4 regions of the Allobosea rubneri genome follow, and region 4 is predicted to be linked to each of the others. Evidence: predicted binding sites of a transcription regulator. Region 4 holds the regulator's gene; each other region holds the start of a gene.
What was found. The regulator LexA, encoded in region 4, represses DNA repair genes until DNA is damaged. The targets are predictions, from matches to a motif close to TGTTCNNNNTGTGTTCNG.
Positions count from the first base shown of each region.

Region 1: the regulator LexA is predicted to act here: its motif matches at 4,941-4,958, upstream of uvrA (excinuclease ABC subunit UvrA).
Region 2: the regulator LexA is predicted to act here: its motif matches at 2,798-2,815, upstream of ssb (single-stranded DNA-binding protein).
Region 3: the regulator LexA is predicted to act here: its motif matches at 4,071-4,088, upstream of recA (recombinase RecA).

Region 1 is NZ_JAWDID010000040.1:16,657-23,790, forward strand. Features, by position in the region: gene RKE40_RS21195 (three-Cys-motif partner protein TcmP) at 1-955, shown strand, start outside; gene RKE40_RS21200 (DUF5131 family protein) at 965-1,726, shown strand; gene uvrA (excinuclease ABC subunit UvrA) at 1,864-4,839, opposite strand; gene RKE40_RS21210 (MFS transporter) at 4,982-6,160, opposite strand; gene RKE40_RS21215 (GNAT family N-acetyltransferase) at 6,342-7,013, opposite strand.
Region 2 is NZ_JAWDID010000040.1:30,288-37,421, reverse strand. Features, by position in the region: gene RKE40_RS21280 (M20 family metallopeptidase) at 128-1,243, opposite strand; gene RKE40_RS21275 (VOC family protein) at 1,410-2,048, opposite strand; gene ssb (single-stranded DNA-binding protein) at 2,163-2,708, opposite strand; gene RKE40_RS21265 (DUF1254 domain-containing protein) at 3,280-4,290, shown strand; gene RKE40_RS21260 (DUF1254 domain-containing protein) at 4,356-5,882, shown strand; gene RKE40_RS21255 (hypothetical protein) at 5,976-6,185, opposite strand; gene RKE40_RS21250 (glycosyltransferase family 47 protein) at 6,267-7,134, opposite strand, start outside.
Region 3 is NZ_JAWDID010000073.1:15,662-22,795, forward strand. Features, by position in the region: gene RKE40_RS26980 (crotonase/enoyl-CoA hydratase family protein) at 1-622, opposite strand, end outside; gene RKE40_RS26985 (TetR/AcrR family transcriptional regulator) at 708-1,295, shown strand; gene RKE40_RS26990 (hypothetical protein) at 1,428-1,925, shown strand; gene RKE40_RS26995 (hypothetical protein) at 1,939-2,472, opposite strand; gene RKE40_RS27000 (MFS transporter) at 2,577-3,791, opposite strand; gene recA (recombinase RecA) at 4,173-5,258, shown strand; gene alaS (alanine--tRNA ligase) at 5,458-7,134, shown strand, end outside.
Region 4 is NZ_JAWDID010000005.1:57,991-65,124, forward strand. Features, by position in the region: gene trpD (anthranilate phosphoribosyltransferase) at 1-685, shown strand, start outside; gene trpC (indole-3-glycerol phosphate synthase TrpC) at 693-1,505, shown strand; gene moaC (cyclic pyranopterin monophosphate synthase MoaC) at 1,502-1,990, shown strand; gene RKE40_RS05200 (molybdopterin molybdotransferase MoeA) at 1,987-3,198, shown strand; gene RKE40_RS05205 (hypothetical protein) at 3,205-3,564, opposite strand; gene lexA (transcriptional repressor LexA) at 3,743-4,474, shown strand; gene RKE40_RS05215 (ComEC/Rec2 family competence protein) at 4,468-6,600, opposite strand; gene gltX (glutamate--tRNA ligase) at 6,890-7,134, shown strand, end outside.

The DNA of each region.
Region 1 (7,134 bases), on a different contig from region 4:
GGGACCTGGCCGCTATAAAGATGGTGCAGTGTCAACGCCTTTAATGATCGTTGAGAAGGCAATAGAGACACCAAAATTGAGAGACAATCTCGTCACGATGTTTAATGATGAGAATCCCAGTCATACCAAGAACCTTGAGGGCGAGCTGGGAAAACTAAATAACATTCGAATGTTAAAATACAGGCCGGTAATTTCAACGGGCAGTGTTGGCGAAGCTATTGCGGATCAGCTTGCGACGGTGCGATTGGTTCCGACGTTCTCGTTTATTGATCCGTTTGGATATAAAGGGCTTTCTCTAAAGCTAATAAATGGCGCCATTAAAGATTGGGGTTGTGACTGTGTCTTTTTCTTCAATTATAACAGAATTAATGCGGGAGTTTCGAATTCAATTGTCGATAGACATATAAATGCGCTCTTCGGTGATGAAATTGCCACGGATCTAAGGACGCAGTTAAGCGGGCTCACTCCACCAGAAAGAGAGCAGCTTATCCTTGAGAAACTGGCTCAAGCAATCAAGGCTCTCGGCGGTAAATATGTACTACCGTTCCGCTTTAGGAATGCCGCCGGAACGCGCTCGACGCATCATCTTGTGTTTGTTTCCAAGCACGAGAAAGGGTACGAAATAATGAAAGAAATACTTTATAAAGAAAGCTCTACTCATGATCAAGGTGTCGCTTCACTTGAGTATTCTCCAGCAAATGCTAGGACTCCCTTGCTATTTTCTCTTCAGCAGCCGCTCAATAAACTTGAAGGGGAGTTGCTAAATCTCAACAAAGGCAAGGCTCTGCGTGTTATAGACATATACAGATCGCATCATGTTGATACGCCGTTCATAAAAAGAAATTATAAAGAGTGTCTCCTGCAGTTGGAGGCTCAATCCAAGGTATCTGCCGAGCCAGCCAAGCGCCGAAAAGGTACCATGGCAGATGATGTGATCGTTACATTTCCGCCGTAGGAGCGCGACATGGCTATTGGCTCTTCAATCGAATGGACTGAGGCGACGTGGAACCCAGTCGGCGGTTGTTCGATTTTGTCGCCGGGCTGCACCAATTGCTACGCCATGCGGATGGCACGTCGTTTGGAGGCCATGGGGCAGGCGAAGTATGCCGGCACGACGCGGGTGTCTGGAGGGCGTCCGAAGTGGACCGGCAAGATAGTTCTGGACGAGCGTTCGTTGAGCCTTCCGAAAGGCTGGAAGAAGGGACGTCTTGTATTCGTTAATAGCATGTCGGACCTTTTTCATGACGACGTGCCTTTCTATTTTATAGAGAGAGTATTTGATACAATGCGCGATACGCCGCAGCACACGTATCAAATATTAACAAAAAGAGGGGAGCGCTTAGAGGAGCTTGGCAGCTACCTTCGTTGGCCCAAAAATGTCTGGATGGGCGTTAGTGTGGAAAGCCAAGATTATTGGTGGCGCGTTGAACATTTGCGTAGAACGCCAGCGGCAGTTAAATTTCTGAGCCTCGAACCGCTTCTGGGAGGAATGGTAGAACCGGATTTCGCTGGTATCGACTGGGTTATAGCTGGCGGCGAAAGCGGCCCTAATGCTCGTTCTGTTGATCCCAGTTGGATCAGAAATATTAGAGATGCCTGTGTCGAGCAGGGTGTAGCGTTTCATTTCAAGCAATGGGGTGGTTCTAACAAGAAAGCTACTGGTCGCGTTTTAGATCATCGCACGTGGGATGAAATGCCTGCATCTTATGCTGGAGCTAGTGTCTAACCTGATCTGGTGTTTGGAATTGCGCGCTTCTCAATAATGGACGGATATCAAAGCCTCGTATCGTATGGAAATAGCGCGATGCCGAAAATACATCTCGCATCTATTTACAGAGTTGGCATTAATATCCGTCTTTCATCTCACTCCGCCGCCTGCCGCGCCCCTTTCCCCTTCAACGGCCGCCGCTCCAGCACCTCCTTGAGGAAGCGCGCGGTGTGGCCCTTGCCGATGCGGACGACATCCTCCGGCGTGCCCTGCGCCACGACCTCGCCGCCGCCGTCGCCGCCTTCGGGGCCCATGTCGATGACCCAGTCGGCGGTTTTGATCACTTCGAGATTATGCTCGATCACCACCACGGAATTGCCCTGCTCGACCAGTTCGTGCAGCACCTCCATCAGCTTGGCGACGTCGTGGAAATGCAGGCCGGTGGTCGGCTCGTCCAAGATGTAGAGGGTGCGGCCGGTAGCGCGCTTGGAGAGCTCCTTGGAGAGCTTGACGCGCTGCGCCTCGCCGCCCGAGAGCGTCGTCGCCTGCTGGCCGACCTTGACATAGTCGAGGCCGACGCGGGCGAGCGTCACCATCTTCTCGCGGATCGAGGGCACGGCCTTGAACAGCGTCTTGGCCTCCTCGACCGACATGTCGAGCACGTCGGCGATCGACTTGTCGCGATACTTCACCTCGAGCGTCTCGCGGTCGTAGCGCTTGCCCTTGCAGACATCGCAGGTGACGTAGACGTCGGGCAGGAAGTGCATCTCGATCTTGATGACGCCGTCGCCCTGGCAGGCCTCGCAGCGGCCGCCCTTGACGTTGAACGAGAAGCGGCCGGCCTGGTAGCCGCGCGCCTTGGCCTCGGGCAGGCCGGCGAACCATTCGCGGATCGGCGTGAAGGCGCCGGTATAGGTCGCCGGGTTCGAGCGCGGCGTGCGGCCGATCGGCGACTGGTCGATGTCGATGACCTTGTCGAGATGCTCCATGCCCTCGATGCGGTCGTGGGCAGCCGGATGCTCGATCGAGCCGTTGAGCTTGCGCGCGACCGCCTTGTAGAGCGTGTCGATGATCAGCGTCGACTTGCCGCCGCCCGAGACGCCGGTGATGCAGGTGAACAGGCCGAGCGGGATGTCGACCGTGACGTCCTTGAGGTTGTTGCCGCGGGCGCCAACGATCTTGAGGGAGCGGCCCTTCTGCGGCTTGCGGCGCTTCAGCGGCACCGGCACGCTCATCTCGCCGGTGAGGTATTTGCCGGTCAGCGAGTTCGGATCGTCCAGAATGTCCTGCGGCGTGCCCTTGGCGACGATCTCGCCGCCATGGATGCCGGCGCCGGGGCCGACATCGACGACATAGTCGGCGGTCATGATCGCGTCCTCGTCATGCTCGACGACGATCACGGTGTTGCCGAGGTCCCTGAGGCGGCGCAGCGTGCCGAGCAGGCGCTCATTGTCGCGCTGGTGCAGGCCGATCGAGGGCTCGTCGAGCACATAGAGCACGCCGGTGAGGCCCGAACCGATCTGGCTGGCGAGGCGAATGCGCTGGCTCTCGCCTCCGGAGAGCGTGCGGGAACCGCGCGCCAGCGTCAGGTATTCGAGGCCGACATCGAGCAGGAAGGTCAGCCGGTCGCGGATCTCTTTCAGGATGCGCGGGGCGATCTCGTTCTGCTTCGCCGACAGCCGCGAGGGCAGGGCCGTGACCCAGGCGAGCGCGTCCTTGACCGAAAGCTGCGAGATCTCGCCGATATGCGCCATGTCGATCTTGACCGCCAGCGCCTCGGGCTTGAGCCGGAAGCCGTTGCAGGCGGCGCACGGCGTCTCCGACATGAAGCGGCCGATCTCCTCGCGGGCCCAGTCGCTCTCGGTCTCCTTCCAGCGCCGCTCCATATTGGTGATCACGCCCTCGAAGGGCTTCTTCACCTCATAGGCGCGCAGGCCGTCATTGTAGGCCATGCGCACGGCTTCGGTGCCGGTGCCGAACAGGATGGCATCGCGGGCACTCTGCGGCAGCTCCGACCAGGGCTTGGTGGTCGAGAAGCCAAAGTGCCTGGCGAGCGCATCGAGGGTCTGGCCGTAATAGGGCGAAGTCGACTTGGCCCAGGGCGCGATCGCGCCCTTCTTCAGCGAGAGCGAATGGTCCGGGACGATCATCTCCGGATCGATCCGCATCTCGTGGCCGAGGCCGTCGCAGGTCGGGCAGGCGCCGAACGGGTTGTTGAACGAGAACAGACGCGGCTCGATCTCGGGGATGGTGAAGCCGGAGACCGGGCAGGCGAACTTCGAGGAGAAGGTGACGCGCTTGGCCTCGCCGTTCTCTTCCTTCTCGTCGGCATACTCGAAAACCGCGATGCCCTCGGCGAGGTCGAGCGCCTGCTCCAGCGAGTCGGCGAGGCGGGCGCCGAGATCGGGGCGGATGACGATGCGGTCGACGACGACGTCGATGTCGTGCTTGAACTTCTTGTCGAGTGAAGGCGCGTCGGCGATCTCGTAGAACTCGCCATTGACCTTGACGCGCTGGAAACCCCGCTTCAGCCAGTCGGCCATCTCCTTGCGGAACTCGCCCTTGCGGCCGCGGACGACGGGCGCGAGCAGGTAGCCGCGGGTCTTCTCAGGCAGCTCGACCAGCCGGTCGACCATCTGCTGCACGGTCTGGCTCTCGATCGGCAGGCCGGTGGCGGGCGAATAGGGGATGCCGGCGCGCGCCCAGAGCAGGCGCATATAGTCGTGGATCTCGGTGACGGTGCCGACGGTCGAGCGCGGGTTCTTCGAGGTCGTCTTCTGCTCGATCGAGATGGCGGGCGAGAGCCCGTCGATCTGGTCGACATCGGGCTTCTGCATCATCTCGAGGAACTGGCGGGCATAGGCCGAGAGCGACTCGACATAGCGGCGCTGGCCCTCCGCATAGATCGTGTCGAAGGCGAGCGAGGACTTGCCCGAGCCGGAAAGCCCGGTGAACACCACCAGCTTGTCGCGCGGAATGGCGAGGTCGACATTCTTGAGATTGTGCTCGCGCGCGCCGCGCACGGAGATGACGCGGGCATTCCGATCGGCCGCCGAATCCTGTGCGGATTTGCGGTCGAACATGTCTTCCAGCGTCGCGGCCTGTTCGGCGAGCGTGGTCTTGCGGGCCATGGTGGTGTCCGATTGAGCTTTAGCCGTACAGATAGGGCAATCGCCGGGCCGTGCCAGTGCAGCTGGGCGAGAGGCGGGCATGAGTAGCACGCAGCCGCGGATGTTGCTGCATTGTTCTTGTCGCGCTTGCTGACAGGCGCTGTCAGGAGCGTGGCAGGCTGCGGAAGCGTCGCCGGAGCAGTATCGCCGAAACCAGCATGGCGAGCGCCAGCGTCCCCGACAGGATCAGCGCCGCCGAGGCGCCATAGCGCTCGATCAGCAGCGCGTAGCCGAGCGGCGAGGCGGCCGACAGGAAGAAGCCGGGCGCCAGTAGCCGGCCGACATAGGCGCCATAGCTTTTCGGATCGAACAGCATCAGCGGCAGGGTGCCGCGCGTGATCGTCAGCACGCCATTGCCGGCGCCATAGCAGAAGGCGAAGGCCAGCGCCGCGATGGCGCTCGCCCCGCCGGCGAGCCCGACGACGAAGCAGAGCGGCAGCACCAGGCAGGCGACGAGGTTGAGATCGAACGGGCTGGTGCGCGAGCCGAACAGCACCTCGCCGAGCCGCGCCAGCGACTGGCCGATGCCGCGCGTCGAGCCGATCCAGACCGCGGCCGCAGCGGGCAGGCCGAGCCCGGCGAGGATGCCGATCATATGGGCGGACATGCCGGCATTGAGGATGCCGGCGAAGGTGACGATCAGCGCGTAGAGCAGGCCGGCGAAGCGGGTATCGGCCGGGCTGAGCGTGACGACCGGCTTCGCAGCGGCCGCGTCGGATAAAGGCCGCGCCGAGGCGGCCGGCAGCGTCAGGTGCAAGGGCAAGGTGAGCAGCGCGAAGCCCGCATAGGCGATGAGAGCGCCGCGCCAGCCGAATTGCTCGGCGAGCACATGGCCGAGCGGCCAGAACACGGTCGAGGCGAGGCCGCCAAGCAGGGTGATCTGGGCTATCGGCCGACGCGCGGCGCTGCCGCCGATCCGGGCGAGGGCGGCGAAGGCGGCATCGTAGAGGCTGAGCCGCATGGCAAGGCCGAGGCAGAGCCAGGCGGCGTAATAGGCGGGAATCGTATGGGCGAAGGCGAGGCCGAGGCAGCCGGCGGCCGTCAGCAGCGAGCCCACGCACATCACCGTGCGGCCGCCATGGCGGTCGATCAGGCGGCCGACTGCGCCCGAGGTCAGCCCCATCACCAGGAGCCCGGCCGAGAGCCCGCCATGGATGATCGCCTGCGACCAGCCGAGTTCGCCAGCGATCCGTTCGCCGAAGGCGCCGACCAGATAATAGGAAATGCCCCAGGAGATGAGCTGCGCCAGCCCGAGGCAGAAGACGGTGAGGCGGGGGATCATCATAGGCTCATCAGCAGCAATGCGCAGTCACATTCGACCCTGACGCGTGTCATCCCGGACAAGCGGCCGGAGGCCGCGCCGATCCGGGATCCATTCCTGAGCCTTTCCGAAAGAGGTTCCGGAATGGATCCCGGGTCTCCCTTCGGTCGCCCGGGATGACCTGAGCTGTGGAGCAATGGCACTAAGCAATCCCGCCGGGTAGCGTCCGGTCCCCTGGCCCCAAACTGCGCTGCATCAGCACGGTGTCGACCCAGCGGCCAAACTTGAAGCCGGTCGAGCGCAAGGTGCCGACAGGCTCGAAGCCGAAGCGGCGGTGCAGGCCGATCGAGCCGGCATTGGCGCTGTCGCCGACATTGGCGAGCATCTGGCGCCAGGGGCCGGTCTCACAACGGGCGATCAGCGCACCGAGCAGGGCCGAGCCGATCCCGCGACCGCCGAAGCCGTCGGCAACATAGACCGAGTCCTCGATGGTGTGGCGGTAGGCCGGGCGAGGGCGATAGGACGTCGCGTAGCTGTAACCGACGATCCGGCCGCCCTGTTCGGCGGCGAGATAGGGCAGGCCGAGGCCCAGCACCGCCTGCCGGCGCGCCAGCATCTCCTCGACGCTCGGCGGGGTCTCCTCGAAGCTGGCGAGACCGTAAAGGACATGATGGGTGTAGATCGCCTGGATCGCGGCCATGTCCGCCTCCTGCGCATCGCGGACGAGGATGGGCGGCGCGGTGTGGCCGGCGAACTCGGAGATCGTCATCGCAATCGTTCCGACCCCGCAGGGCCGCCTTTCCGTCTGGTCGGGGCGCTCGGTCAGCGCCTCCTGTCGCGTCACGCCGATATCGGCGTGCCCTTGAGCCCTCATCCTGAGGAGCCGCGGTAGCGGCGTCTCGAAGGATGCACCAGACGGCCTCGGAGCCTCCTGAAGCATCCTTCGAGACGCAGCCTGTGGCTGCTCCTCAGGATGAGGGCTCAAGGGCACGCCA
Region 2 (7,134 bases), on a different contig from region 4:
GGAGAAGGTGGCAGCGCGAAGCGCTGACGGATGAGGGAAGGACAGGCTCAGGCGACTATAGGGTCCCCCGGTCGCACCGCCCTCATCCGCCTGCCGGCACCTTCTCCCCCGAGGGGAGAAGGGAATCTCACAGCGTCTCGAGCAGCCCCTTGATCAGCGCCCGGCGCGGGGCGATCGACGGGATCAGCCCGTATTCCTGCAAGGTGTGGGCGCCGTCGCCGTCGATGCCGAGCCCATCCAGCGTCGGGACGCCGAGCGCCGCGGTGAAATTGCCGTCCGAGCCGCCGCCGGTCATCGGGCAGTCCTGCAGGTCGAAGCCGCTTGCGGCGGCGATCGCCCTCGCCTTCTCGTAGAGCGCAGCGACCTCGGCGCTCTTCTCATAGGGCGGACGGTTCATGCCGCCGCTGACCGTGACCTTCACGTCCGGATCATGGGGCTTGAGGCCGAGAATGCGCTTTTCCATTGCGGCGCCGTCGGCAACGGTGGTGACGCGGCAATCGACGCTGAACCAGGCATGCTGCGGGATGACGTTTGCCGCCGTGCCGCCGCCGACCAGCGCGACCGTGGTGGTGATGCCGCGCGAATAGTCGGTCATCGCCTCGACCGCGAGGATCTGGTGCGCCGCTTCGCGGATGGCGTTGCGGCCATCGGCATGGCGCGAGCCGGAATGGGCCGGGCGCCCCTCGATCTTGACCTCGAAGCGGCCGACGCCCTTGCGCGCGGTAACGATCTTGCCGCCCTCGCGCGCCGGCTCGGTGACCAGCACCGCCATCGACCGGCCGCCGATATCCTCGATCAGCCCGCGTGTCGTCGGCGAGCCGATCTCCTCGTCCGGCGTGAACAGGAAGACCATGGGCCGCCGGGCCGCACCGGCCTTGGCGGCATCCTTGAAGGCCTGCAGCGCCAGCCAGGCACCGCCCTTCATGTCGTAGACGCCGGGCCCGTAAAGCCGGTCGCCCTCGACCCGGACCGGCAGGTCCTTGGCGGTGGTGCCGACCGGGTGCACCGTGTCGAGATGCGACATCAGCGCGACGGCCTTCTCGCCATTGTCGACGCCGGCGCGCAGCACCAGGCTGTCGCCGAGCCCGTCGCGGCCGGGAATGCGCTCGACCGCGATCGGCAGGCCTTCGACCTCGCTCGCGACGAGGTCCATCATGCCGTTGACGCCGGGCACGTGATGGGTGGGGCTCTCCAGCGCGACCCAGACGGAGAGCGCGGGAACGGCGGAATCGTGAATGGTCATGATGGCAGGGTTTCGCAGGACAGCGTGGCGATAACGAGGAGATTGGCCATTTCGCCGGCTTTGTCCATCGCCGCTGGCGGGCAGCCGCCCTGCGGTTCGCGGGAGGTTCGCCGACGGCCTTCCGACCGGCCGCATCGACCAGCTGCGAACCGCGCATCGGCAGCGTTCAGGTGAGGTCCTTCAGCCCCGTCGGCGTCTCGATCTGCGCGCGATAGCGCAGCCTCGGACCCTGAGTGAGCACCGGAGCGCCCTCGACCGCGAGCTCGCGATAGAGCGCCGCGATGGTCTCCGGCTCCGGATGCGCGAGGCAGAAGCCGCGCAGGCGCGCCCCGAGATCGGCGATCGCAGCCATCGAGCGCGGCTTGCCACGCCGGTCGATGATCGAGGGCATCGTCCCGTCTAGCGGCAGCGCGCCATCGTCGGGAATCGCGAAATCGAAGGCCGGATCGTTTGCGGGAAGCGCGACCTTGCGGCCGAACATGCCGCCCCGGCCAGCGAGCACCGCATCGATCGCATCGGTCCGCGCGACCCAGCCGCGCAGGCGCCGCCCCTCCTCCCAATCGGCCCTGACCCGCTTTTGATCGTCGAGGCCGAACCAGCGCGCCCGGCCGGGCGCCCTACCCTCCGGATCCAGCGCCACGATCTCCAGATAGACGCCGCCACCGAGCTGCAGCAGGTGGTTATGCGTGCCCATGTAGAGATGGCGCTGGCCGAAGGGGACGTCGAGGTCGAGGCAGGCCCGCACATGCGCGGCGCCCTCGGCAAGCGTCGGGGCGATCACGGTGAGATGGTCCAGCTTCAGCATGCCGCCCTGCATCGCTCCCGCCCGCGCCCTCGTCCCGCACCATACGAAAAGAGGCGCCTCTTGCGAGACGCCCCCTGACCGAGAGACCGACGAAACCGTCCGTCCGCCGCGAAACTAGAACGGGATGTCGTCGTCGAGATGGCTCGAGGACCGCGAGCCGCCCGAACCGCCGCCCGACATCGCCGGCTGGCGCGAGCCGCCGCCGCTGCCGCCCATCGGGCTCTGGCGGCCGAAGGAGCCGCCACCGGAGGAGCGATCCTCGAAGGAACCACCGCCGCCCTCGCCATATTCGTCAGAGCCGCCCTGGCCGCGGCTGTCCAGGATGGTCAGCTCGCCGCGGAAGCGCTGCAACACGATCTCGGTCGTGTACTTCTCGACGCCGGACTGGTCCTGCCATTTGCGGGTCTGGAGCTGGCCCTCGATGTAAACCTTCGAGCCCTTCTTCAGATACTGCTCGGCGACCTTGGCGAGGTTCTCGTTGAAGATCACCACGGAATGCCACTCGGTGCGCTCCTTGCGCTCGCCCGACTGCTTGTCGCGCCAGGTTTCCGAAGTGGCGATGCGCAGATTGACGACCGGCTCACCGCTGCCGAGGCGCCGCACTTCGGGGTCGCGCCCGAGATTGCCGACCAGAATGACCTTGTTGACGCTACCAGCCATGACAGGCTCCGTTTTCCTGCGCACTTCACCACAAACCGGCCGATCGACCGGAAGCGGACCCTAGCGATCCCGGCACGGACTATCAATGATGTTCTCGTTTTGTTCAAGGGCCAAATCGGAAGTTGTCCCCGGAGATTCGTAGCCTCCCCGTCAGCGCCGGGTTACCTGCCGACAAGCGCAAAGCGGCGGCGACGAAAAGCAGACCTTTCCTCGACGCCGAAGAGCAGCCGTTGAAGCCGGTCGCCTCCTGCCAAGAGCATCTCCGGCAAAGGTTCGGTGGTGGGATGTCCGACATGTCCATGCATACGGCTTGGCCGCGAGTCCGCCGGACTGCTCAGCTTGGGAGGCCGCTGGATCGCTGGCGCTCCCATGCTTAAGATTTCGTGGATCGTTTCGGGACGGTTGATCGACCGGATACACGGCGTCATTCCGGCTTGACAGTATTGATGACGCCATCCGACCTTGCCGCATTCGCGCCGTAGCGATCCGCAGGACAATGGCAAGCAGAGCAACTGCTCGCACCTTCGGATCGCGCGGCGCTGCCCTCGGAATTGGCGTGGAGGCCCCCCTGATGAGAACGGCCGTGGCAGGCGTTGTAATGCTGTTGTCGACCGTCGGTGCTCTGGCGCAGCCTCAGCCCGTCACCGTGGATAATTTCACGCGTGCCGAAACCGACCTCTATTTCGGCGGCATGGTGAAGCAAGGCGGTCTCGGGACGTTCTTCCATCATCGCCAGCCGCCATCGGTCGACGCGCAATCGGTCGTGAGGTTGAACCGCGACACGCTCTACTCCTCGGCGGTGATCGATCTCGATGCGGGTCCCGTCAGCGTTACGCTTCCCGACGCCGGGCAACGCTTCATGTCACTGTTCACGATCGACCAGGATCACTACGTCGGTGGCGTGTTCTACAAGCCGGGCACCTACACCTTCTCGAAGGACAAGGTCGGGACACGTTATTTTCTTCTGGGAGTGCGGACATTCGTCGATCCCGCGAACCCGAAAGACCTCGAACAGGTCCACGCCTTGCAGGATGCCCTGAAGATCGAGCAGGCGAACGTCGGAAGCTTCAGCATCACCCAATGGGATCCGGCCAGTCAGAAGAAGGTCCGGGACGCCCTGTTGACGCTGCAATCGACGCTGCCGGACTTCAAGAACGCATTCGGCGCCCGTCGTGACGTCGATCCGATCCGGCACTTGCTGGGAACAGCGGCGGGCTGGGGTGGAAACCCCGACAAGGATGCCATCTATCTCAACGTGACGTTGCCGAAGAACGACGGCACGACGGTCTATCGCCTGACTGTCCCCAAGGACGTTCCGGTCGACGGCTTCTGGTCGCTCACGGTCTACAACGCCGAAGGCTATTTCGAGAAGAACCCGTACGACGCCTACGCCTTCAACAATGTCACCGCCAAGAAGAATGCGGACGGCTCCGTCTCGCTCCAGTTCGGAGGCTGCGATGGCAAGGTCGCCAACTGCCTCCCCATCATGAAGGGCTGGAACTACCTGGTGCGGCTCTATCGCCCCCGCGAGGAGGTGCTCAAGGGACAGTGGTCGTTTCCGACCCCACAGGCCGGAAACTGATCGGATCGGGGCTATCGCCGGTCCGGCGACGGCTTTTCAGTCAGTGACGTTTGGAGAAGATGACGATGGCCTTGAACAACAACGCCGTTTCGACATTCGCCACCACAGTTTCTGCCCTGCTGTTGCTGGGTTCTGTCGCGGCTCCAGCTCAGGAGGCGCCGAAATATGCCGCCAAGGTCCCGCCGTCGATCACGACACCCGGCAGCATCGATACCCGGATCGGCACGCTGAAGTTCTTCGATGGCCTGCCGGACGGTGAAACGGTGAGGAAGGTCTACGACCAACTCGATTTCTCACGCGGCATCGAGGCGTTCCTGTCCGGCATTCCGGCCGCGTCCCTGCATGCAATGTGCAAGGGCTTGAACGACGCCGGTGTCGCCAACAACAAGGCGGTCGGTATCACCGAGGAATTGATGGATGCGCGCTCGCTCTTCCTGACCCCGAACGCGACAACCGTTTACAACTTCTTCTGCGTCGATCTGAAGGACGGTCCCGTCGTCGTCGAGGTACCGCCGAACGCCCTCGGTCCGGTCGACGATGCCTATTTCCGCTTCGTGACTGATGTCGGCTTGACCGGGCCGGACCGTGGCAAGGGCGGCAAGTATCTGTTCGTGCCGCCTGACTACAAGGGGGAGTTGCCGACCGACGGTTACTTCATTGCTCGATCACCGACCTACATCAACTGGCTCCTGGCCCGGGTTTTCGTCGAGAACAACGACGTCGCGGCGGCGGTGAGGGTGGTGAAGGAGCGTCTGCGAGTTTACCCCTTTGCTGCCGCCGCCAACCCGCCACCAACCGCGTTTGTCGACATCTCCGGCAAGCAGATCAACACGATCCACTCCAACGACTTCAAGTTCTACGAAGAGATCAACGAGGTCATCCAGCATGAACCTGCCGATGCGTTCGACCCCGAGATCGTCGGACTGTTCGCAGCCATCGGCATCAAGAAGGGGCAACCCTTTGCCCCGGACGCGCGGTTGAAGGCGATCCTCGTGGAGGCAGTCGCGGTGGGCAACGCCACTGCGCGCGCCATCCTGTTCGCGCCCCGCGATCCAAGGGTGAAGTTCTTCCCTGACCGCCAATGGGGCAACGGCTTCATCGGCAACAGCTATCAGTTCCTCGACAGAGGCGAGCGGATGCTGGATGCGCGGACCCTGTTCCATTACGCGGCGACCGGCATCACCCCGGCGATGGCGGCCGCGAAACCGGGCACCGGCTCGGCCTACGCTTTTGCCGCCCGCGATGCGAAGGGTGAGTTCCTCGACGGCGGCAAGACCTACAAGATCACGCTGCCCGGCCCGGTGCCGGCCGGACAGTTCTGGTCCTTCACGGTCTACGACTCCCAGACGCGGTCGATGCTCGAGACCGACCAGAAGAGCGCAGGCATCGACAGCAGCGAGAAGCGCCTCAAGGCCAACTCGGACGGCTCCTTCTCCCTCTGGTTCGGCCCGAAGGCCCCCGCAGGTCAGGAAGGAAACTGGGTGCAAACCCGCTCCGGCAAAAGCTGGCAGGCCATTCTGAGGCTCTATGCGCCGTTGCAGCCCTGGTTCGACCAGAGCTGGAAGCCCGGCGACTTCGAGCTGGTCCAATAGCATCGCGGATCGCATTGAGCGGAAAGCTCTGGATCCCGCATAGCTGGCAGAATGCGGACGACATCGTCGTCCGTGTCGGGTCGGGAGCCGATTTCAGCCGCGCCCTTGCTGCCTGTCGAGTGCGCCCTGCAACTGTTCCACGCGGATCGCCAGGGCTTCCCTGGTCAGGTTGATGCCTTCCGGCGCGCCGTCGATCGACAGAAGGACGCCGCGCTCGGCCATGTCGAGCTGCTCCTGCGCGAGTTCCAGATGCTTCTTCAGGACTTGTGTGACGCGATCCTTGTCCGCCGGGTCCGTATCCATAGTGCCCTCGCCTGTTCGCCCCCGAACGTGCGGCGATCGCACTGCTGGAGCCACTTGCAAAACTTGCGCGTCTAGCGCGGCTCAGAGCTGAGGCTCCAGCCCAGAAACATCCGCCTCCGCTCGGCCGCCGATCTGCGGCGCCCGCGCGAGGCGCTCCGCCATGACGCCGGCGAGCGCCTGAGGCGCGCAGCGCCGCTGCCACCAGTCGAGCGCGCGCCTGTGCAATTCTTCGAGGCGCTCCGGGTCGGCGAGCAGGTCGTTCACGCAAGGGCCGAGCTCGGACCAGTCGTCGAGCTGGATGAAGGGGCAATCCTCGAAGAACCAGTGCCGGGGCACCCGGTCGCAGATCACGACGCAGCCCTGACGCATGCCCTCGAACAGCCGGAAGGTCTCCGTCGAGGATCCGCGTGGGGCAAGGCAGATCTTGGAATCGGCCATCAGCTCGGAATAGCGGACCCCGTCGGAGAGCACCCCGTTCATGTAGGAGCCTGAATCGGCCCAGAATACCTCGCCCGGCCTGCTCTGTGCGAGGCACTGCAATTCGTCGATCATGCGCGAACGCGCAATGTCCTTCGGCGTTCCCAGCAGCGCGCGGATGGAGAGCGGGTGGTAGGCACGCTGCTTCACGCTGCCGATGAAGGAGATCGCGTAGCGGCGTTCCGCGAAGGGCTTGCCCGGCAGGTCCGTCTGCCTGGCATAGCCGAGCGGCACGGTCATGCCGCCCTCCTCGCGGGCGATCGCGCCCTTGTGCCGGAGCGCCAGCAGGCCGCTGCTGCAGGCCCAGCGAGCGGCGTCCCTGACCGCTTTCACCAGCAATGCCACGCTCGCGCCCAGCTGAAGCGTGTTCACATAGGGGAAGAAGCCGTGCGTCTTGAAGACGTAGCGCACCTTGTCGAAATAGGGCGGTATCTCGCAGAACTCCTCCATCAGGAGCAGGACGACGACGTTC
Region 3 (7,134 bases), on a different contig from region 4:
AATGCCGCAGCATCCGCTGCGCCAGCGCCCTTGCCGCCGGCAGCAGCTCATCATGCGGCACGATCTGGTTGATCAGCCCCATCTCGAGCGCCCGCTCCGGTGTGAACGGATCGCCGGTCAGCAGCAGCTCCAGCGCCCGCTTGCGCCCCGCCAGCCGCGGCAGGCGCTGCGTGCCGCCGAAGGTCGGCGGCATCCCGAGATTGATCTCCGGCTTGGCGAAGATCGCCCGTTCGCTTGCGATGGCGAGATGGGCCGCTTCGGTGATCTCGCAGCCGCCGCCATAGGCGAGCCCGTTGACGGCGGCGATCACCGGCTTCGGGAAGGCCTCGAGCCGCGCCGTCAGGGCCTGCCCGCGGCGGACGAAATCCCGCACCGCATAGTCCGGCCCGGCCGCGACGCTGCGCGAGAACTCAGCGATGTCGCCGCCGGCCGAGAAGGCGCGCTCGCCCGCCCCGGTCAGGATCACCGCGCGGATGGCAGGATCGGTCTCGATCCGGTCCAGCAGCAGGAGCAGGCGGTCGATCAGCGCATAGTTCAGCGCATTGAGCTTGGCAGGGCGGTTGAGCGTCAGCGTCGCGACGCCCTCCCGGCATTGCATGAGGACGGTGTCGATCTCGGACATGGCGTGGGCTCCAGCGGTTTTGGATGCCGCTACGCTGCCTCGCCGCACCGTTTACGTATACTACCTATACGGTATACATAGCGGCATGACCGAACCCGAAAGCCCGACGCGCAAGCGCATCGTCGACGCCGCGAGCAAGCTCTTCTATGCCGAGGGTATCCGCGCGGTCAGCGTCGATGCCGTCGCCGAGAAGGCGGGCCTGACCAAGCGTACGCTCTACTACCATTTCGAGAGCAAGGACGAGCTCGTCGCCGCCTATCTCGAAGCGCGCGACCAGCCCAATCTCAAGCTGATGGCCGGCTGGTTCGACGCTGCCAAGGGCGGACTGCCGGAGAAGGTCGAGGCGATATTCCAGAACCTCGCGCGTGCCGCGCGCAATCCGCGCTGGAAGGGCTGCGGCTTCCTGCGCACGGCCGCCGAGCTCGCCGCCCTGCCCGGCCATCCTGCCATCAAGATCGGCGCCCGCCACAAGGCCGGCTTCGAAAGCTGGCTTGCCGGCGCCTGCGCGGCCCATGGCATAGCTGCGCCAGCGGAACTGGCGCGCCAGATCGTGCTGCTGATGGACGGCGCCTTCGCGATCATGCTGATCCACCGCGACCCGGCTTATGTCGAGGCCGCCGGCCGCGCCGCCGCGGCCCTGGCGGTCGCCGCCTTGCGCGCGCCCTCGGTTTGATCGCCCCCGGCCAGCGATTAGAGCATTTCCGCGATGCAGAGAATCGCGGGAATGCCCTATCTCTTTGTTTCATCGCATTTTCTTCACGCGAACCGGTACCCACTTCGCTCAAAAATGCTCTAGTTTGCCGCCATGACCGCACGGCCGCGCCTCGCCTATGGCATCTTGCTCCTGCTGCAGACCATCTGCGCCGCGCTGCTGCTCTTCTACATCCACATGGCCTTCCGGATCGTCACCGAGAAGCCCGGCGAGCTACACAGCCTGCCGGCTTCGATCCTGCTCCAGGTCGTCATCGCGATCCTGATCGGCCAAAGCTGCTACTGGACGCGCCTGGGTCATGTGCCGGTGCCGGACGGCATCTACAGCCCGGTGCTCGGCCACCTCCTCGCCTTTGCCGGCCGCCTCTCCTCGATCTTCGGCGGGGCGCTCTTCTCGATCTATTTCCTGCGCCAGCTGCCGGCGATCCAGCAGCTCAGCCTCGACGCCGGGCTGCTCTGGCGCTGCCTTTTGGTCTTTGCCATGCTGTTCGCGATCTACTGCTACACGCTGGAGCTGGAGCGCCTCGGCGCGGCCTGGCAGAAGCAGCGGGAACCGGAGGACCAGAGGCAACCCGGCAGACCGGCGAGCTGATCCCGCCGTCGCCTCAGCCCGAATTCCCTCTCCTTTGCCGCCGGGCCCGCAGCCGCCCGAGCCAGGAGCGCGCGCGCTCCCGTACTGCCCGGCCCAGCACCACGGCGCGCTGCCAGGCGGCGGACGCCTTGACCCGCTCGACCACGATCTCCCTGATCCGGTCGAGCCAGGCCATGCAGCGCGCAAACCAGCCGATCGTCAGCAATTGCGCGCGCCCGGCATGGTAGACCCGCTCGACCAGCAGGAAGCTGGTGAGATGGCCGACCGCCATCAGCGCGATGCCGCCGAACCAGGCGCCGCGCGCCAGCAGAAGCAGCGAGAGCAGCTTCAGCGGCTCGGCCACGGCGAAGGGCACCGCCAGCAGGGCGAGCACGCCATAGGGCGGCAGGCGCCCGATCGCCGCCTCGATCCGGGCCACGATCCGGAATGAGCCGAACCAGGCAAGCAGCGGCCGGTAGAGCGGCCGCGCCAGCTCGTCGAGCACGATGATCAGGCCGACGACGAGATCGACCGGGATGAGCAGGAGACGAAGAAGCCGGGTGCGCATGAAGGGCCCGATCTGCGGGGGAAGCCCGGACGGCATAGCACGTCGCCGCTTCGATCGCTGTGCCGCAGTGCGAGGGCCGCTCCTTTCGCCCGTCCGGCTCCCGCCTAGGCCGGCGGCGTACGATCCGGCCTGCGGCAGAGCGCGAACACGCCGAAGGCGATCAGCTGGCCGGCGACGAGCACGAACGGCCAGGTGAAGCTTCCGGTCCTCCCGGCGACGACGGCGAACATCAGCGGACCGCAGATCGAGCCGATGAAGCCGAACAGGCTGGCGCCGGAGGTTACCTCGCCGATCAGCGCGGCCGGCGAAGCCCGCGCCAACTCGGCCATATGGACGCCGTTCCAGCCCATCGAGGTCGCGCCGACCAGCACCATGCAGCCATAGATCAGCCAGGGGCTGGCGGGCGCTGACCAGACCAGCAGGAGGACCGCGCCGCCCGCTCCCAGAGCCAGGACCGACAGGAGCGTCAGGCCATTGCCCAGCCTGTCGGCCAGCCAGCCGAAGAAGATGCGGGCCACCGTGCTCGCCGCCAGCAGCATCGACATGTAGAGCCCGGCCTGCGCCAGGCTCTGCCCACGCTCGGTGACCATATAGGTCGCGGTGAAGGCCGTGATGCAGGACTGCGTTATCGAGAACGCCACCCCCATCGCGGTCAGCATCGGCAAGGCCGGATGGGAATTGAGAACCCGCGCCGCCCTGGTCAGGGAGGATGGCGACAGGAACAGGCGCGGCCAGCCCGGATTCCGCGGCCCCTTCTCCGCGTCGAGCCGCCGCTGGAAGAGCTGGGCCAGCAGGGCGCAGGCGAGGACGATGGCGACCAGCGCCACGACCGCGCCGGTGAAGCCGAATGCCAGCACCAGCGGCGCGACCACGATGCCGGCGATCGCGCCGCCCAGCGGCACGCCCGCCTGCTTGATGGAGAAGATCAGCGTGCGGTGTTCCGGCGGTGAGGCACGCATCAGCACCTGGCTGCCGGCGGGTGTGTTCGGCGCCAGCCCCAGGCCGACGAGCAGCGCCCCGACGAGGCCGAGCGCGCCGAGCGGCTGCGCCAGCAGCGCGAGGCCCGCGGCGACGAGGACCAGGCCGAGCTGCAAGGTGCGGATCGGTCCGTAATGATCGAGCATCGGCCCGCCGCAGGCCAGGAACCAGCATATCCCGACCGAGACCACGGCCGAGACATAGCCGATATCCTCGGGGGCCAGGCCCCAGCGCAGCGTCAGGATCGGCCCCAGAAGCGGAATCGCGGCGGCGGCGAACGAGCTTGCGACTTGCGCGAGGAGAGTCGCGCTGAGCGCGCTTCCCCACAATGGCAGCTTCACACCAGTTCCCCCCGACTCGCCGCCACCGGATCTCATGCTGTCCGGCATCGAGGCCGGGCCGATATGCGCGTGGCGGCGTTGTCCCGGTCTTCCTGCAACGCGCCTTCACGGTCGAGGCCGGCCATGTGCGGACGGCCCTGCGCCGGGCGCATGCGCGGCCTGGAACCGGCCGGCAGGGCCTCGCCACCCGCCTCCGACGTTGCCCGCGCACGAGCCTGTCGCGGCCGGAGGCAGGCGTCGAGCCCGGCCCCGCTGGGCATATGAAACCGCTACATCGTCGAGAACAAAAAAAGAACTTGCGCATGAGAACAAACAGTGACCATAGTCGCTGATCGGCGCGATTGAGATGTCCTCGCGCCCCTGCCATAAGGAGCGCACGTCGTGAATCAGGCGAATCTCAAGCTCGTGGAAGGCTCTTCGATGGACAAGGCTAAGGCGCTCGACGCGGCGCTCTCGCAGATCGAACGGGCCTTCGGCAAGGGCTCGATCATGCGCCTGGGCAAGAACCAGCAGGCGATCGAGATCGAGACGGTCTCGACCGGCTCGCTCGGCCTCGACATCGCGCTCGGCGTCGGCGGCCTGCCCAAGGGCCGCGTCGTCGAGATCTACGGGCCGGAATCCTCCGGCAAAACCACGCTCGCCCTGCACACCATCGCCGAAGCCCAGAAGAAGGGCGGCGTCTGCGCCTTTGTCGATGCCGAGCACGCGCTCGACCCGGTCTATGCCCGCAAGCTCGGCGTCAATCTCGACGACCTCCTGATCTCCCAGCCGGACACCGGCGAGCAGGCGCTCGAGATCACCGACACGCTCGTCCGCTCCGGCGCCATCGACGTGCTCGTGGTCGACTCGGTCGCCGCGCTGACCCCGCGCGCCGAAATCGAGGGCGAGATGGGCGACGTCCAGCCCGGCCTGCAGGCCCGCCTGATGAGCCAGGCGCTGCGCAAGCTGACGGCGTCGATCTCGCGCTCGAACTGCATGGTCATCTTCATCAACCAGATCCGCATGAAGATCGGCGTGATGTACGGCTCGCCCGAGACCACCACCGGCGGCAACGCCCTGAAGTTCTATGCCTCGGTCCGTCTCGACATCCGCCGCGTCTCGACGCTGAAGGAGCGCGACGAGGCAACCGGCAACCAGGTCCGTGTCAAGGTCGTCAAGAACAAGGTCGCGCCGCCCTTCAAGCAGGTCGAGTTCGATATCATGTTTGGCGAGGGCATCTCGAAGGTCGGTGAACTCATCGATCTCGGCGTCAAGGCCGGCATGGTCGAGAAGTCGGGCTCCTGGTTCTCCTTCGACAGCCAGCGCCTCGGCCAGGGCCGCGAGAACGCCAAGGCCTTCCTCAAGGCCAACCCCGACGTCGCGGCGCGGATCGAGGCGACCATCCGCCAGAATTCCGGCCTCGTCGCCGACCGCATCCTCGATCAGGCCGATCCGACCGCCGAGGATCTCGACGAGGGCGAGGCCTAAGAGGCCCCCTCCTCCGACCCGTTCGGCAGGGCGATACGAGACGGGCGGCGCGAGCCGTCCGTTTCTTTTTGACTCCAACCCCTTATCGGGGGCATTGCCGGCGACGGCGTTTCTGGACAGCCGCAACCGCGCTGACTAGAACCTTTCACCCTTTCCGGCTGCGCCGGTCCCTTGCCAGAGAACCAGAGCCAAGATTGCGATGAGCGGCGTCAACGAGATCCGGTCTACCTTCCTCGACTACTTCAAGGGCCAGGGCCACGAAGTCGTGCCGTCGAGCCCGCTCGTGCCGCGCAACGACCCGACGCTGATGTTCGCCAATTCCGGCATGGTGCAGTTCAAGAACGTCTTCACCGGCCAGGAGAAGCGTCCCTATGTCCGCGCCACCACGGCGCAGAAATGCGTGCGCGCCGGCGGCAAGCACAACGACCTCGACAATGTCGGCTACACCGCCCGCCATCACACCTTCTTCGAGATGCTGGGGAACTTCTCCTTCGGCGACTATTTCAAGGAACAGGCGATCAACCATGCCTGGACCCTGGTCACGCGCGAGTTCTGCCTGCCCAAGGAGAAGCTGACGGTCACCGTCTACTCCGAGGACGACGAGGCGCACGGCCTCTGGAAGAAGATCGCCGGCCTGCCGGAATCCCGGATCATCCGGATCTCGACCTCCGATAATTTCTGGCGCATGGGCGATACCGGCCCCTGCGGCCCCTGCTCCGAGATCTTCTACGACCATGGCGACCACATCCCCGGCGGCCCTCCGGGTTCGCCCGACGAGGATGGCGATCGCTTCATCGAGATCTGGAACCTCGTCTTCATGCAGTACGAGGAGGCCGCGGGTGGCATCAGGACGAACCTGCCCCGGCCCTCGATCGATACCGGCATGGGGCTGGAGCGCATCGCCGCCGTGCTTCAGGGCACGCATGACAACTATTCGATCGACCTGTTCGCCGCGCTGATCCGCGCCGTCGCCGACCTGACCAATGTCCCGTCCGACGGGCCGATGGCCGCGAGCCACCGTGTCATCGCCGACCATCTGCGCTGCTCGGCCTTCCTGATCGCCGACGGCGTGCTGCCTTCGAACGAAGGTCGCGGCTATGTGCTGCGCCGGATCATGCGTCGCGGCATGCGCCATGCGCAGCTGCTCGGCGCCAAGGATCCGTTGCTGCACAAGCTGGTGCCGGTGCTGACCCGCGAGATGGGCCGGGCCTATCCCGAGCTGGTCCGCGCCGAGGCGCTGATCACCGAGACGCTGAAGCTCGAGGAGACCCGTTTCCGCACCACGCTGGCGCGCGGCCTGTCGATCCTCGACCAGGAATCGCAGGGACTCGGCTCCGGCGACAAGCTGCGCGGCGACGTCGCCTTCACCCTCTACGACACCTATGGCTTCCCGCTCGACCTGACGCAGGACGCTCTGCGCGCCCGCGGCGTCGGCGTCGATGTCGAGGGCTTCGACGCCGCCATGCAGCAGCAGAAGGCCAAGGCCCGCGCCGCCTGGGCCGGGACGGGCGAGGCCGCGACCGAGAAGCTCTGGTTCCCCCTGCGCGAGCGCATCGGTGCCACCGAGTTCCTCGGCTACGACACCGAGAGCGCCGAGGGCGTCGTCACCGCCCTGGTCCGCGACAATGCCGAGGTCGAGGTTCTGAAGGCCGGCGAGAGCGGCCTCGTCGTCCTGAACCAGACCCCGTTCTACGGCGAGTCGGGCGGCCAGGTCGGCGATACCGGCACGATCTCCGGCCCCGGCTTCAGCGCCGAGGTCTCGGACGTCCAGAAGAAGCTGGGCGAAGTCTTCGCCCATGCCGTCAAGGTCACCTCCGGCGAGATCAAGCTCGGCGCCCCCGCCGAGCTGACCGTCGACCATGCCCGCCGCACCGCG
Region 4 (7,134 bases):
TGGCAACCGCGCGGCGTCCTCGCGCTCCGGCGCGGCGGACGTGCTGACGGCGCTCGGCGTCAAGGTCGGGCTCGAGCCCGCCGGGATCGAGCGCAGCATCCGCGATGCCGGCGTCGGCTTCATGTTCGCCCCCGCCCATCACGCCTCGATGCGCCATGTCGCGCCGGTGCGCACCGAGCTCGGCACCCGCACGATCTTCAACCTCGTCGGGCCGCTCTCCAATCCGGCCGGGGTGAAGAAGCAGCTCGTCGGGGCCTTCTCGGAGACCTGGCTCGAGCCGATGGTGAAGGTGCTCGCCTCGCTCGGCTCGCAGTCGATCTGGGCCGTGCATGGCTCGGACGGGCTCGACGAGATCACCACCACCGGCCCGACCCGCGTCGTCGCGCTCAAGGACGGCAAGATCGAGAGCTTCTCGATTTCGCCCGAGGATGTCGGCATCGCCCGGGCGAAGTCCGAGGATCTGCGCGGCGGCGAGCCGGAGCAGAACGCCAAGGCCCTGCAGGACGTGCTCGACGGCAAGAAGAGCGCCTTCCGCGACATCGCAGCCTTCAATGCCGCGGCAGCCCTCGTCGTCGCCGGCAAGGCCGGCGCGCTCGGTGATGGCCTCGCCCAGGCCTATCAGGCCCTCGACAGCGGCAAGGCCAAGGGCGTGCTCGCCGCGCTCGTCGCCAGCTCGAACGCCTGAGGCAGCCATGTCCGACATTCTGAAGCGGATAGAGGCCTATAAGCGCGAGGAGATCGTCGTCGCTCGCAGCGCCGTGCCGCAGGCCGAGATCGAGCGCCGCGCCGCCGCCATGCCGCCGCCGCGCGACTTTCTCGGCGCTCTCGAAGCCAAGCGGAAGGCCGGACTGCCGGCGCTGATCGCCGAGATCAAGAAGGCGAGCCCGTCCAAGGGCCTGATCCGGCCGGATTTCGATCCGCCGGCCTTGGCGAAGGCCTATGCGGAAGGCGGCGCCGCCTGCCTTTCGGTGCTGACCGACACCCCCTCCTTCCAGGGCCAGCCGGAATATCTGGCGCAGGCGCGCGAGGCCTCCGGTCTGCCGGGCCTGCGCAAGGATTTCATGTTCGAGCCCTATCAGGTCTTCGAGGCCCGCAGCTGGGGCGCCGACTGCATCCTCGTGATCATGGCCTCGGTCGACGATGCCGCGGCTCACGAGTTGACCGATACCGCAAAGGCGCTCGGCATGGCCGTGCTGGCGGAGGTCCATGACGAAGCCGAGCTCGAGCGGGCGCTGAAGCTCGACACCCTTCTGGTCGGCATCAACAATCGCGACCTGCGCAGCTTCGAGGTCAGCCTCGCCGTGACCGAACGCCTGGCACCGCTGGTCCCGGCCGACCGGCATCTCGTCGGGGAGAGCGGCATCTTCAGCCATGCCGACATCACCCGGCTTCAGGGCTGCGGCGTCAACACCTTCCTCGTCGGCGAAAGCCTGATGCGTCAGCAGGATGTTGCAGGCGCGACCCGTCAGCTCCTGACCGGAAAGGCGACGGAGGCGGCGGCGTGAGCCGGCTTTCGCATCTCGACAGCCAGGGCCAGGCCCACATGGTCGATGTCGGCGACAAGGCGGAAACCGCCCGGATCGCCGTCGCCGAAGGCAGCGTCGTGATGCAGGCGGAAACGCTCGCGATCGTGCGCGCCGGCGACGCCAAGAAAGGCGATGTGCTCGGCACTGCCCGCCTCGCCGGGATCATGGCGGCAAAGAGGGCCCATGAGCTGATCCCGCTCTGCCACCCGCTGCTGCTGACCAAGATTGCCGTCGATCTTGCGATCGACGAGGCCCTGCCGGGCGTGCGGGTGCGGGCCGAAGTGCGCCTCACCGGCAAGACCGGCGTCGAGATGGAAGCGCTGACCGCCGTCAGCGTCGCCTGCCTGACGGTCTACGACATGGTCAAGGCGGTCGATCGCGGCATGCGTATCGAAGCGATCCAGCTCGTCCACAAATCCGGCGGCAAGTCCGGCGTCTACGAAGTTGCGGAAGGGCAGAGATGAGCCTGACACCGGTTGCCGTCGCGCTGCGCGCGCTGCTCGACAGCGTTCCCGGAACCACCGGCGCCGAAACCCTGCCCTTGGCGCGCTGCGCCGGCCGTGTGCTGGCGGCCGATGTCGCGGCGCTGCGCACCCAGCCGCCCTTCGCCAATTCGGCGATGGACGGCTATGCCGCTCGTGCCGATGATCTCCAGCCCGGCAAGGAATTGCGGGTCATCGGCGAATCCGCCGCCGGCCGCGGTTTTTCCGGCGCGGTCGCCCCCGGCGAGACCGTCCGCATCTTCACCGGAGCGCCGCTGCCCGAGGGCACCGACGCCATCCTGATCCAGGAGCATGCCGAGGGCGTCGACGGCCCGGTGATCCGCGTCACCAAGGCGGCGGGCAGGGGTCAGTTCGTGCGCGCCGCCGGGCTCGATTTCGGCAGTGGCGAGATCCTGCTCGCGGCCGGCCGCCGCCTCGACAGCGCCGCGCTCGGCCTTGCCGCCGCAATGGGGCATCCGGAGCTTCCGGTTCGCCGCAAGCCCGTGGTCGCAATCCTCGCCACCGGCGACGAGCTCGTCCTGCCGGGCGAGCCGGTCGGCCCCGACCAGATCGTCGCCTCGAACAGCTATGCGCTGGCCGCACTGGTCGAGCAGGCCGGCGGCACGGCGCTCGATCTCGGCATCGCCCGCGACAATCATCCCGATCTTGCGGCCCGCATCGAGGCGGCGAAGGCGGCGAATGCCGATGTGCTGATCACGCTCGGCGGCGCCTCCGTCGGCGCGCATGACCTCGTCCAGGCCGCACTCAAGGCCCAGGGCATGGATCTCGGCTTCTGGAAGATCGCGATGCGGCCGGGCAAGCCGATGATGATGGGAAGGCTCGGCCCGATGGTCGCGCTTGGCCTCCCCGGCAACCCGGTCTCCTCGATCGTCTGCGGACACCTCTTCGTCACGCCGCTGATCGAGGCCCTGCTCGGCATGGCCGAGCCGGAGCGCGACCGCGGCGAGCCGGCGGTCCTCGCCGTCGACCTGCCGGCGAATGACGAGCGCCAGGACTATCTGCGCTCGACCTTCGTGACGGAGGCAGGCGAGCGCCGGGTGAAGCCCTTTCCCAAGCAGGATTCCTCGATGCTGGCGAACCTCGCCCGGGCCGAGGCGCTGGTGATCCGGCCGGTTTTCGCCGAACCGGCCAAGGCCGGCGATCCGTGCCGGATTATCCGGTTGCGCTGAGGCCGATCAGCGGCAGCGCAGATAGCGCGTGCCGCCATAGACGACCTCGTCGTTCGAGACGACCTTGAGGGTCCGGCTGGCGCGACGCTTCGGCCCGTCGATGCTGAAGCAGGTGCCGCTCATCCGGTATTCGTTGGCGGATACGCGCTCTATCCGGCTGAAATGGCAGCCGCCCTCGCCTGCCTCGCCGGTGCGGCCGCCGCGGTTGAAGCCGACATAGGCGCCCTCGGTCCCCTCCTTCAGCCATCTGCAGCCCTGCTGCGTCGGATCGCCGAATTCGCCGCGCACCGGCAGTTCGGCGGCACTCGCCATACCGGCCACAGCCGCGGCCATCATAGCGCTCAGACTCGTCAGCTTGACCGCCATCGCTCCCTCCCTCTCGCCGTGGCACCCCACGCTGGACAAAGCTTCGCTTGCACGCAGAAGGGCCAGTTTCGCGCGGCGCAATACGGCCGATGGACGTCCCTTGCGGAACACAAGGCGAACGGGTATGTTGTTCGTGCTTTGTTTCGATTCCGATGCGAAAGGCCGGGGCGGCGAGATCATGCTGACACGCAAACAGTTCGAACTGCTTCGCTTCATCCATGAACGCCTGCGAGAATCCGGCGTACCGCCCTCCTTCGACGAGATGAAGGACGCGCTCGACCTACGCTCCAAATCCGGCATCCACCGGCTGATCATGGCGCTGGAGGAACGCGGCTTCATTCGCCGGCTGCCGAACCGCGCCCGCGCGCTCGAAGTCATCAAGATGCCGGACGGGATCGGCGGGCCGCAGGCGCAGCGCGGGCGCTTCAGCCCGTCGGTCGTTCAGGGCGGCCTCGGCCAGACCCCGCCTGCCCCGGCAGCCAATCTAGCCAAGCCGCGCCCGGCGGGCGCCGAGGAGAACGGGCGCTCCACCGTCTCCATCCCAGTCATGGGCCGCATCGCCGCCGGCACGCCGATCTCGGCGATCCAGGATCGCAGCCATAGCGTCTCCATGCCCGCCGACATGCTCGGCGGCGGCGAGCACTACGCGCTCGAAGTCCGCGGCGATTCGATGATCGAGGCCGGCATTCTCGACGGCGACACCGTCGTCATCCGCAAGCAGGACACGGCCAATACCGGCGACATCATCGTCGCCCTGATTGACGACGAGGAAGCGACGCTGAAGCGCCTCCGCAAGCGCGGCTCCTCGATCGCGCTCGAAGCGGCCAACCCGGCCTATGAGACCCGCGTGCTCGGCCCGGACCGGGTCAAGATCCAGGGCCGGCTCGTCAATCTGATGCGGCGCTACTGAAGCATCCCGCTGTCCTCCGCCTGCTCGGTCGGCACGTTTGCGGGCGTACGTGCTGGCTCCGATGAAGAAGGCACGGTCGCAGGAGCGGGCCGGGCCCGGGTCCAGGGTCGCAGGCGCGTTGCGTCCTCGGCGGTGTAGGCGCGCCAGCTGCCGCCGCGCATGGACCCAAGCGCCGTCGCGCCATCGCGGGCGAGCGCGGCCCGGTCGATCAGTCGGGCGGTACAGGTGCCATTGACGTGGAGCGGCGTGACGACGAGGTCGGCGCGCTGGCAGTCCTCGACGATGGCGACGCGGTCCTTTGTGTAGGCGACATTGCGGCCATCCTTGAGACGGATCACGCAGCCGCGCGCGTCGCAGGCGGCGCCCTCTCGCAAGGTGGCATCATCCGGAGGGCGGGAATCGCCGTCGGCATGGAGCCATTGCGTCAGCACGAAGCGACTCGGCTTGCCTGCCAGGACGAGTCGTCCTTCGGCACCGCGCACCAGGATGCCGGAACCGTCGCGCTCGATCAGGATGTCGGGCCGCGTCGGGTCCGAGGCGAGCGCCAGGCCGGCGCAGAGCGGCAGCGCCGCGAGGAAGCGCAGGGCCGTCGTCCACAAGGTCAGCCAGAGCAGCGCCAGCGCGAACAGGGCGAGCGCCACGGGATCGAAGGCAGGCAGCACCATGGTCGAGCGTTCGATACCGGCGACCCAATGGGCGAGCTGCAGGACGAGACCGGAGGCCCAGCCCATCAGGGCCCAGCCCGGCCAGTCGAGCCCGAACGGATAAGCCAGCACGCCGAAGACCGCGGCCGGCATGACAATGAGCGAGACGAAAGGCAGGGCGAGCGCGTTGCCGAGCAGGCCGAACGGGTTGAAGGTCTGGAAGTGGTAGACGCCGAAGGGCGCAGTCGCGGCCGTCGCCAGCAAGGTGGTGACGATGATGCCGACGGCCGAGAGCCAGAGCGGCCGCAGCGGCCAGGGCCAGCTGGCGGCAGCCGCATCAGGCGGGCGCTCCTGCCAGCGTTCGGCGAAGGCGATCAGCGCCGCGACCGCGCCGAAGGACATCTGGAAGCTCGGCCCGAGCAGCGCCTCCGGCTCGCGCAGCAGGACGATGATCGCCGCCAAGGCGAGGTTGCGCATGCTGAGGGCCGGCCGGTCGACCAGAATGGCGCCGAGCATCACCAGCGTCATGATCAGCGAGCGCACGGTCGCGACTTCAGCGCCGGAGAAGACGCAATAGGCGGTAGCGCCGAACATGGCGGCGAGCGCAGCGATTTTCTTGACTGGCCAGAACAGCGCGATGCCTGGCGACAGCGCCAGCAATGCCCTTGCGAGCCAGAAGATCGTGCCGGCCGCCAGGACCATGTGCAGGCCGGAGATCGAGACGATGTGGTAGATGCCGGCGGCGCGCAGGTCGTCATTGGTCGGCTCAGTGATCAGGCCACGCTTGCCGGTGACCAGGGCGGCTGCCATCGCTCCCGCCTGCCCGCCGCCGATGGTGGCGATGCGCTCGGTCAGCGCATTGCGGGCCTGGTCGATGGCGACGCTCCAGGCGAGTTGCCGCGACTGCGGCACCGGCGCCGGTGCCAGCGCGACCTTGCCGGCGATGTTGCCGACGGCACCGATGCCGCGGAAGAAGGCGTCGCGGGCAAAGTCGTAGCCGCCGGGACGCGCCGGCCCGGGCGGCGGCAGGAGCCGCGCGGTCGCGACGATGTGATCGCCGGGCTTCAGTGTCGTCGCGGCCGTGCTGACACGTATCCGGCGCGGCCGCTGCTGCGGGTCGACACCCGGCATGTCGGTAACCAGCAGAACGAGGCGGACACCCTTTTCGCGCTGCTCTAGCGCCTCGATGAAACCTGTGACCTTGCCGACATGGAGGCGGGCGAGCGCCGGTGCCGCGATACTCGCCGTGCGCCAGGCTCCGGCCGCGAAGCCGGCCAAGACGGCGGCGAACCCCAGGCAGATCGCCATGGCGAGGCGCTTGTGGCGCAGCAGCGACGCTGCGAGCGCCGACAAGGCGAAGCCGAGCAGCGGCGCAATCAGGCCCGGCTCACGATCGGCGAGGAAATACAGGATGACGCCGAGCCCGAGCGGCACGGGCAGCCAGTTGAAGAGGCGGCGGCGCTCGACCTCGGTTTCAAGCATGGCACCTAGGCGCATGCGCCAGCTTGCGGGATTCCAGGCTGGGCTCTGCGTCAGACGGCGCGTCCACCCTGCCCCGCCTTGCAAGGCAAGGACAGCCGCAACGGCCTTGCGGCGACGCCCGGGCGGAACGGAGAGCAATCGGCCTCCCTTTCGCCGCCGGCGCAGGAAGCGCTTAACGGCGGCCGCAAAGCCATGTTACAGCGACCGCGCCGGTTGTCAGCCCCGGCCGAGACCGCCCGTGAGCCGGCCCTCGCCCTTCATCCGCCCGTTCCGTCGGAGTCCTTCTTTCATGAGCGATGAGGTCGTCACGCGCTTTGCGCCGTCGCCTACCGGATTCCTCCATATCGGCGGCGCCCGCACCGCCCTGTTCAACTGGCTCTATGCACGCCGCCATGGCGGCAGGATGCTGTTGCGCATCGAGGATACCGATCGCGAGCGCTCCACCGATGCCGCGATCGCCGCGATCCTCGACGGTCTGTCCTGGCTCGGCCTCGATTGGGACGGCCAGACCGTCTACCAGTTCCAGCGCGCCGC